DNA from 2 places in the Bacillus sp. SH7-1 genome. Region 2 is predicted to be linked to the other one. Evidence: riboswitches for the same ligand, from Rfam matches in the RefSeq annotation. Region 2 holds a riboswitch; the other holds the start of a gene.
The links. Region 2 has a riboswitch for S-adenosylmethionine ahead of DN390_RS05515 (bifunctional homocysteine S-methyltransferase/methylenetetrahydrofolate reductase). Riboswitches for the same ligand answer to the same signal wherever they lie in the genome.
Positions count from the first base shown of each region.

Region 1: another riboswitch for S-adenosylmethionine. It lies ahead of DN390_RS07385 (hypothetical protein); the one in region 2 lies ahead of DN390_RS05515 (bifunctional homocysteine S-methyltransferase/methylenetetrahydrofolate reductase).

Region 1 is NZ_QNUD01000007.1:206,862-211,891, reverse strand. It holds gene DN390_RS07400 (group-specific protein) at 1-276, opposite strand, end outside; gene DN390_RS07395 (NAD(P)H-dependent oxidoreductase) at 273-848, opposite strand; gene DN390_RS07390 (SWIM zinc finger family protein) at 872-1,261, opposite strand; gene DN390_RS07385 (hypothetical protein) at 1,515-1,832, opposite strand; SAM riboswitch class I at 1,873-1,971, opposite strand; gene DN390_RS07380 (hypothetical protein) at 2,094-2,285, shown strand; gene DN390_RS07375 (YwiC-like family protein) at 2,318-3,040, opposite strand; gene DN390_RS07370 (ECF transporter S component) at 3,226-3,927, opposite strand; gene DN390_RS07365 (ABC transporter ATP-binding protein) at 3,900-5,030, opposite strand, start outside.
Region 2 is NZ_QNUD01000005.1:417,398-422,427, forward strand. It holds gene metC (cystathionine beta-lyase) at 1-617, opposite strand, end outside; gene metI (cystathionine gamma-synthase/O-acetylhomoserine thiolyase) at 614-1,726, opposite strand; SAM riboswitch class I at 1,820-1,929, opposite strand; SAM riboswitch class I at 2,132-2,241, shown strand; gene DN390_RS05515 (bifunctional homocysteine S-methyltransferase/methylenetetrahydrofolate reductase) at 2,312-4,144, shown strand; gene metH (methionine synthase) at 4,144-5,030, shown strand, end outside.

The sequences.
Region 1 (5,030 bases), on a different contig from region 2:
TTCACATACTTTTTCAATTAGATGCGGATTTCCCCTCAAGAAATCCCACTGTAACGCTTTAGGAAGAAAATGCATTTCATACTCCTTACTTCCCCTTACTACTTCATCCACTTCTCTTTCACAAATTCCTCTTATCAAGTAGTCATTTCTTAATTGTATTTGAATTTGCTGAAATGTTTCACTACATTTTTTCAATTGAAGTAAACATGTAATATACGTTCGAAAAAGTTCGTCATCATACCCACAACAGTTTATAATACGATCGATTTCATTCATAATGTACGAGCCTTTTCTTCTATTTGTAATAACCACTTTTCCCGCTTCTCTCGTTTACTCGTTTTCACAGATTGAAAAACTGACCGTTTTATATCGTGGATGCCGCAAAAACGTAAAACACCTCTCTTCATCATAATCCAATCTGCGGATCGATATAATAGTGCGACATACCACAACGGTGAGTCTAATGTATTAATTACCCACGCCTTCTTACCTTTCAATAATCCTTTCGGCAGGGCACCTTCATATTTATAAGCAAATCCAGCTACAAAAATGCGATCAATAAACCCTTTTAAAATAGCTGGCATCCCCCACCACCATATTGGATAAATGAAGAGAAGAGTATCCGCTTCTTCCACTAACGTTCTGTACCGAGCTGTTTCTTCTTCATTTACTAAATCACGCCTTTTCTTCTCTTCATTAAAAACAAGGACTGGATCAAATTGTTCTTTGTATAAATCAAGTACCGTAACTGAATGATTTGTTTCCTGTAGTCCGTTTTGTACATGCTTTAAAATTGCTGCGTTAAAACTTGAAGGACTAGGATGAGCGTATACAATTAGTACATTCACTGCCAAACAACTCCCTCTATAAGTTAAAGTTTCCCCTTCTTTAACATCTTCTCTACAATTTGCACGTTTTTCGAACTTTGCAACAAACGATTTAATACTGTGAGTAACTCTTCCTTTTCTAAATCTTTCAGTTTCTCTTTCACCTTACTCTCACCAGCATCTTGAATATCATAAACAACTGCCGCCATATGCTTGCAAAGATTCTCATACGGACACTCACAGCTACTTTCTGTAAAATCTTCGAGATTAATAATTACTTCATAGTTTCCCGCATTTCCAGTAACGAAAGCAAATATTTTTTTGTCTTGTATTTCAACATCTTCTACATGTCCTTCTTCATAATATTCATAACCTTTATCTATAATGTACTTAGGAATCCATTTCGTTATATCATGTAATAAGTAAGCGTACATAATAGCACCTCTTCCTTTAATTCCCTTTTGACTTCCACAACCACTGCATGTTATTCTAATAACTGTCAAATAGCAAGTCTATATGACAAAACGACTGACACCTATTCGGCGGAGGTGTCTCTTTTCATTTGCAGCCGATATGAAGTGCCTCTTTCAGGCACATTCAATCTTTGACACTACACACTCAACACCATTCCCTGTATCAGGCTGCTTTAGCAGTCTTTTACTCTACATACTTCAAAAAAAAGAGAGCTTAGCTCCCCTTTCTCGCCTTATAAAATACCCCTTTTTCAGTATACAGATATTCATCAGCTAATGTAATTTTCCCATCCAGTTTCAGTTCATCTAATAGCCTTGATAAATAAAATTGATGTAACATCTTTTTCGTGAATTTTCCTTCATGATGCGAAACGATATGTTCTTGAATATCTAACAATGATATCGGCTTATCTTGCTCTATCATATATTCATAAACTGTACTACGCAGTTTTACGTATTTTTCGAGTGTCACAGTAATGCGCAACCCCTTTCTTCTTAATATAAATTTTCGTAATCGGTTTTTTTGCAACAAAAAAACCTCTCCGATAAGAAGAAGTTACGTATATATCTTCGTCTTATCTCCCAGAACAAATATGTTCTGCTGGAATTAGCACCTGCATCGCGGTTGCTGGGTTTCATCGGGCCAGTCCCTCCACCTCTCTGGATAAGAAAATATTCACTTAATTCTTACTATACGTAATTTCATTTCAATTGTCAAACAAATATAACGAATTATATTTTCTTCTTTACTGTTCATACTATACATATATGAGTATTCAAGGAGGATTATGAAATGCATCAAAATGCTCGCGGATATGTACAAGATTCTTTTCAATCATTACAAGAAGCAAAACATTGTTTAGAAGAAGCATTACAGACTGTTGAAAAAGATTTTAATCGCGCTCGTATTGAGCAATCCCTTTATGCGATCGAACAAGCTATTCAACGCTGCGATTACACCGTTCACATTTTAGAAAAAGATTGAAAAAACTTCCCATCAATTGATGGGAAGCTTTTTCAAATGGCATACTCCATAATTATTGCCGTTATAATTAAAAAATATACAGAATTAACAATTTCTAAAATCCCTACTTTTATAATTGAAATTTTCTTGCCATACAATATAATCGCTCGAATGACACTTGGTATAAAAATAAGTGAACACCATGGATTGATAGCAAATACGATGATCGTTAACACGATATGATAACCCCAAGATATAAAACGATACTTCGGATTATTTTTCTCACGAATCATCGTTTTCACATAAAACGTACTTCCTAAAAAATATAAAAATGAAATAAGCGCAATAAATAATGCTGTTTTATCTATAAGCTTCATTGAAAAATAATAACTAACTACACCACCTATACAGAAAACAATAATTGCACTAATGTCATTTAGTAATGCTCTTTCATTCTTTTGACGAGCGTAATACATATTTACTATAAATAAGGGAATCATGACTGCTATGAATAAAAGAATGCGCCATTCATATAATAGAGAAATCATCCCAAATACGGACGCAATAATAAAATATACAATTGAAGCATGTAAATAGTCTTTTTTTCTTTTTTGTTTTATGTATATAAGAAATGGATACGTAGCTAAATAGATAAAGAACCAAGCTAAAAACAATGGAATATGATACATAGTAGGTTTCCCAAGAATAACACTTAATAGAAATGGTATAACAAGCATGGCCCATGCACCATGTTGCTTCGGAATAACTAACTTCATTAACTATACACCTCCCTTTTGAAAATAGTTCTCACCTACTATTATACGAATAATTTTATATAACAACGGATATATATTGAATCGATTTTTTGACAAATAAAAAATGCTCCTTACAATATGTAAGAAGCATGAAAGAGGCAAACGAATATGTAAGTCGCGACCCTACCTTATATGAGTATGCTTTTCTATGCCATGTTATGCTTATCTAATATGCCGTATTTCCTTTTAAATCTTGTAAGAATCGTAATCCAAGAAGTACTAAATAATAGTAAGAACACAACATTCGAAATCGCATGGCTCAAATCGAAATAAAAACTTGCTATATAATATGAAATGACAGCTTCCCACGTTGCTTCACGTATAAAACCGAGAAGCCCCCAGAAATTCATGATCCAGCCAAATAAAAAGCCCACGAAGAACCCATATAGTAGTCTTCCCCATAACTTTTTCATTAAAAATGTATTGCGAAGTAAGCCTGCTATAAAACCAATCATACCCCATGAAAACATTTGCCACGGCGTCCACGGACCTTGTCCTAAAAAAATGTTAGATACGATAGCCGCTGTTGCCCCGATCATAAATCCAGTTTCGCTTCCAAACACAATTGCAGAAACGATAATGACAAAAGAAGTCGGTTGTACACTCGGTAAAATAGAAAATGGCACGCGGCTCACTGCTGCAATTGCCGCTAATACGGCAACGAGAACAATTTCACGTGAAACAAATGCCTTCCTTTCAAAACGGATATAGAAAGGTAACATAATAACAACTAATAAAAACAAACTACTTAACAGGTAATACCCATCCATGATCAGTGTAGTAAAGAGTAATGTGCCTACTATTACTGCAAAAATACATATTATGAATGCAACATATCGTTTGGACACGCTTCGTACACATCCTCCCACGTTAATGCATATGGCAATTCTTTTCGAATAAATCGGTTAATAGATGTTGTATAAAAGAAGTTACCACTAAAAAATTCTTTCGGTGCATCATTCATAATAACTGCTCCGTCAAATAACATCATACATTGATCCACGTATTTCGCCGCAAATTCAATATCATGCGTTGCCATTACAATTGTTGTGCCTTCCTTTTGCAACTTCCTAAATAGCTCTCCTACTCTTTCTTTCTTCCACGGATCTAATCCTTTTGTCGGTTCATCCAGTAATAATAAAGTCGGCTTTGATAATAACGTTGTACATAATGCAAGTAGTTGTTGCTCTCCCCCGCTACAATCATGCGGATGGCGCTCTTTAAGCGAATACAACCAAAACTGTTTTAGCGTATCTTCTGCTATTTCTTTTCCTTGTTCTCCGTATAATTCACGCGCTCGTTCATAAACCTCATCCCACACTGTATCAAATGTAAAATGATAATATGGATGCTGTGATACATACCCGATCCTTTTAAATCGTTCTTTCGAATCAATTTTATGTATCACTTTCCCATTCCACTTTACTTTCCCTCTTCTCGCTTTTTGTAATCCAGCTAAAATCGTTAACAGTGTAGACTTACCCGTACCATTTTTTCCAACGAGAGCCACCCATTTCCCTTTTTCAATCGAAACTGTTAAATCTCGTAAAATAAGCGAACTATTTTTTTCATATTGGAACGAAATATGCTCTGCACTTAAAATGACTTCTTGCTTTTCCCTTTGTGCTATTGGCTCATTTACATATGATATCGCTGAAAAATCATTCATTTTCATTTGTGCTTCTCGCACTGTAAACGGAATATCTTTCGCATTCCACTCTAAAAATAATCTTGGAATTTGCGGAATAAATGGACGGAACTTTTCAACTTCCCACATATTCGCTATAACTGTTTTTGGACTACCATCATACACGATTCGGCCATTATTCATACAAATAACGCGTGTTGCAAGCGGAATTACTTCATCTAAACGATGTTCACTTAATACTATCGTAATTCCAAGCTCTTCATTAATACGTTTTAACAATCCTAAAAACTCTTTCGCAGCAAT
Region 2 (5,030 bases):
GTAACATCACTATGACCAGCAATGAACTTTGTAGCACTATGAAGAACGATATCTGCTCCAAGTTCAAGTGGTTTTTGGAATAGTGGTGTCAAAAATGTATTATCAACAAAGGTAAGAGCGCCAATAGATTTTGCAAGCTTAGAAACAGCGCGAATATCCGTTACCTTTAAAAGTGGGTTAGAAGGTGTTTCTACATAAAAGAGTTTTGTATTTTGTTTAATGTTTTGCTGTATTTCTTCTAAATTGGTCATATCAACAAACGTATGTGAAACACCGTAACGGGAGAGAACCTCAGTTATCATTCGGTAAGTGCCTCCGTATACGTCTTCTGAAATGAGTACGTGATCACCTTGTGAAAGAAGGAGGAATGCAGTAGAAATTGCTGCAATGCCTGATGCAAATGCGAATCCCTTTGTTCCACCCTCTAATAAAGTAATGATATCTTCAAGAGCTTCACGAGTTGGATTTCCTGACCTGCTATAGTCATATTTCCCGAACGTATCTACATCAAACTGATGGAATGTTGATGTGTTATAGATGGGAACGTTAACAGCTCCTGTTTGTGAGTCATGTTTATATTGGTTGTGTAGTAAAAGTGTATCTATAGAATAACTCATATTCTTACACCTTCTTTTACAAGTTTAATGGCTTGCTGTAAGTCTTGAATTAAATCGTTACTATTTTCGATGCCAACGGAAAATCGAAGAAGACGATTACATACACCGTTTGCTGTTCTGATTTCTTCAGGAATATCAGCGTGTGTTTGTGTTGCTGGATAAGTCATTAAACTTTCAACACCACCGAGACTTTCAGCAAATGTGATTAAGGATAAAGATTGTAAGAATGGATTAATCCATGTTTCATCTTTAAGACGAAATGAGATCATGCCGCCTCTTCCTGGATAAAATACATCTGTTACCCCGTCCTCATCATTTAAATAAGCAACAACTGCTTTTGCATTTTCTTCATGTTGTCTCATGCGAAGAGCTAACGTTTTCATACCACGAATTAATAGCCATGAGTCAAATGGGCTTAAGACCGCACCAGAGGCATTATGATAATGAGCGATTTCCTCACAAAGTTCCTTTCCTTTTGCAACGACTAGTCCGCTTAGGACATCGTTATGTCCTCCTAAATATTTCGTTGCACTATGAATTACAATGTCGGCACCTTCTGTTAATGGCTGCTGTATATAAGGCGTGTAGAATGTGTTATCTACAATAAGAAGTAGTCCGTGTCTTTTCGCTACAGTTGCGACAGCGGCAATATCAGTAACTTGCATTAATGGATTTGTCGGAGTTTCTATGAAAATAGCTTTCGTTTCAGTTGTGATAGCTTGCTCAATTTGTTTAATAGATTGTGTATTTACGTATCTACATCGAACGTTCCACTTTTTTTCGTGCTCAGAAAATAATCGATAAGTGCCCCCGTATAAATCTTCAGATACAATAAGTTCGTCTCCGGAGCGGAATAGGGAGAGGACGAGGAGAACAGCTGCCATCCCTGAACTACAGGCATAACCTTGTTCACCGTATTCTAAATCTGCAATTGCCTGTTCTAAAAGGCCGCGAGTTGGATTGCCAGTTCGTGAATAGTCAAAGCCAGTAGATTTGCCAATTCCTTCATGACGATAAGCGGTTGAGAAATAAACAGGTGGGTTAACCGTTCCTGTTGTAGTTTCGCTACGATTTCCGATTTGTGCTAGTTTTGTTTCGATAGTTGACATGTGAAAATTCCTCCTTTTTAAATTAACAATTAAGTGAATGTAAAATAAAAAAAGCCTTCTAAGAAGAAGGCTTTCGGTTTGAATAGAGTCTTCTTCTCATCTGTCAAATCTTTCACAATTTGCTGGAATTAGCACCTTATTAACAAATGTTAATGGTTGCTGAGGCGTCATAGGGCCAGTCCCTCTACCTCTCTAGATAAGAATGTTCGTATGAAATTTTATTATGTTTTTAACTTTACAACAAAAGATAATTGAATTGCAACTTTATTTTAAATAATTTTTATTTTTCCGCAACTGTCATTGACTTTTGCATTTATGCGTGCTAAATTTATTAAAAAATTAACAAACATTGTTAAAAGGGGAACGTATTTCCTTTTAGCTACATAAATAAAATAATAAAGACAACTCTTATTGAGAGCGGTGGAGGGAAAGGCCCTGTGAAACCCGGCAACCTTCAAACGAAATGTTTGAAACGGTGCTAATACCTGCAAAACGAATGTTTTGCATAATAAGAGGAGGAACAATTATGTCCCCCTCTTCAAAGTGAAGAGGGGGTTTTTATATTGATAGAAATGAGGGAGATTTGTGAAAGTACTAGATTTATTATCAAAAGGAATTGTAATAGGTGATGGTGCGGTTGGGACGTTATTACATTCACATGGTTTGCAAAGTAGTTTTGAAGAATTGAATATATCTGATCCAGATTTAATTATATCGATTCATAAGCAATATGTAGCTGCTGGGGCAGATGTGATTCAAACAAATACGTACGGAGCAAATGAAGCGAAATTACGTATGTATGGTTTAGAAAATCAAGTTACTGAAATTAATAGAGCGGCAGTAAAATTGGCGAAAGCATCTGTGACAGATAGAAATGCAATTTTAGGAACAATTGGCGGTATGAAACATATTGGAGCCGTTACAACTACTGATATGGAAAGAGAATTTATGCTACTTGAGCAGGCAAGTGCATTACTAGAAGAACAGGTTGATGGACTGCTATTAGAGACTTTTTATGATGAGTTTGAATTACTTCATGCTGTTCAGGTGTTACGAAAACAAACGAACATTCCAATTGTAGCCCAATTAGCGTTACATGAGGCAGGTACGACTCAAAATGGAAATGATGTAAATGAAATATTAAAACGGCTTTTAGATTACGGTGCAAATGTCGTTGGATTGAACTGCCAACTAGGGCCACTTCATATGACGGAAGCTTTTAAAATGATATCGATTCCGCAAAATGGTTACTTGTCAGCATATCCGAATGCAGGTCTCCCAAATTATGTGGAGGGACGTTACGTATATGAGGGGAGTCCAGCTTATTTCGAAGCGATGACACCGAAATTTATTGAGCAAGGCATTCGGTTATTGGGTGGTTGTTGTGGCACGACTCCAGAACATATTGAAAGTATGAAACGTGCCATTCTAAATGTTACGCCTGTAATAGAAAAAGATACGATTCAAAGACCAAAAGTAGTTCATACACACGAGAAACGTTCGAAAGCTCATGTCACTTTAGCAGAGAAAGCAAAAAAACAAACGACAGTAGTAGTAGAATTAGATCCCCCGAAAACGTTAGATACGCAGCGTTTTTTTGAAGGAGCAAGAGCATTGAAAAGAGCTGGAGCAGACGCTATTACTCTAGCAGATAATTCATTAGCATCGCCTCGCGTTTCGAATATGGCAATGGGAGCGTTATTAACGAAGCATGATATTCCAGTATTGACGCATTTAACGTGTAGAGACCATAACGTCATCGGGCTACAATCTCATTTACTAGGCTTATCAGCATTAGGTATGGAGGAAGTGTTAGCTTTAACAGGTGATCCAGCACGCGTCGGTGATTTTCCAGGTGCGACTTCTGTATATGATTTGTCCTCTATCGAGCTCATTAAAATGATTAAAGAAATGAATGATGGGCGCTCTATTTTAGGGAAATCAATAGGTCCAGCAACAAGGTTTTCAGTGGGAGGGGCGTTTAATCCGCATGTAAGACATTTAAAAGCAGCGGTTAAGCGAATGGAACGGAAAATAGATGCTGGAGCGGAATACTTCTTAACTCAGCCGATTTATGATATCGCGTTAATTGAAGAAGTATATGAAGCAACAAAGCATTTGGAACAACCTATTTTTATTGGGATTATGCCATTAATAAGCAAACGGAATGCAGATTTTCTTCATTTTGAGGTGCCGGGTATTACACTTCCTGAAGAAATAAGAGAGAGAATGGATGGACATGAAACGAAAGAGGCAGCAATTGAGGAAGGGATTCGCATTTCACAAGAATTGATCGATGCGGCGATGAAATATTTTAACGGCATTTATCTTATTACACCATTTCTCAAATATGAAATTACAGAACACCTTGTTAAATATGTGAGAGAAAAGCAAGAAGTGAAAGAAGGTATTAATTGATGAAATGTATAGAAGAGAAATTACAAAATAACATTTTAATATTAGATGGTGCAATGGGAACAATGATCCAGCAAGAGGACTTAACAGCGGAAGATTTCGGAGGTGAAGAGTACGAAGGCTGTAATGAATATTTAGTAGAAACAAGACCAGATGTTATTTTAAAGATTCATAAAGCTTATATTGAAGCCGGAGCGGATATTATTGAAACAAATACATTTGGGGCGACAAATATTGTATTAAGTGATTATGCGTTGTCTCATTTAGACGAGGAGCTAAATGAGAAGGCAGCGAGTTTAGCAAAGCAAGCTGTTATAGAAAGTGGGAAGGAAGTATATGTTGCGGGAGCAATGGGACCGACAACGAAAGCGATTAGTGTTACTGGTGGTGTGACGTTTGAAGAACTAATTGAAGCTTATACACGGCAGGCAAGAGGATTGCTGAAGGGAGAAGTTGATGTATTACTCGTTGAGACGAGTCAAGATATGCGTAACGTGAAGGCTGCTTATATTGGAATTCAAGCAGCTTTTGACGAACTAAATAAAATTGTACCTATCATGATTTCAGGAACAATTGAACCGATGGGAACGACTCTGGCTGGTCAAACAATTGAGGCTTTTTACTTATCGGTAGAACATATGAAGCCGTTATCTGTTGGATTAAACTGTGCGACTGGTCCGGAGTTTATGAGAGATCATATTCGTTCACTATCTGATTTGTCGGAGTGTTACATTTCTTGTTATCCAAATGCAGGTCTTCCTGATGAAGATGGACATTATCATGAATCTCCATCTTCTCTCGCTGAAAAAGTGAAGCGATTTGCTGAAGAAGGATGGGTTAATATTATCGGTGGTTGTTGTGGCACAACACCAGAACATATAAAAGCAAT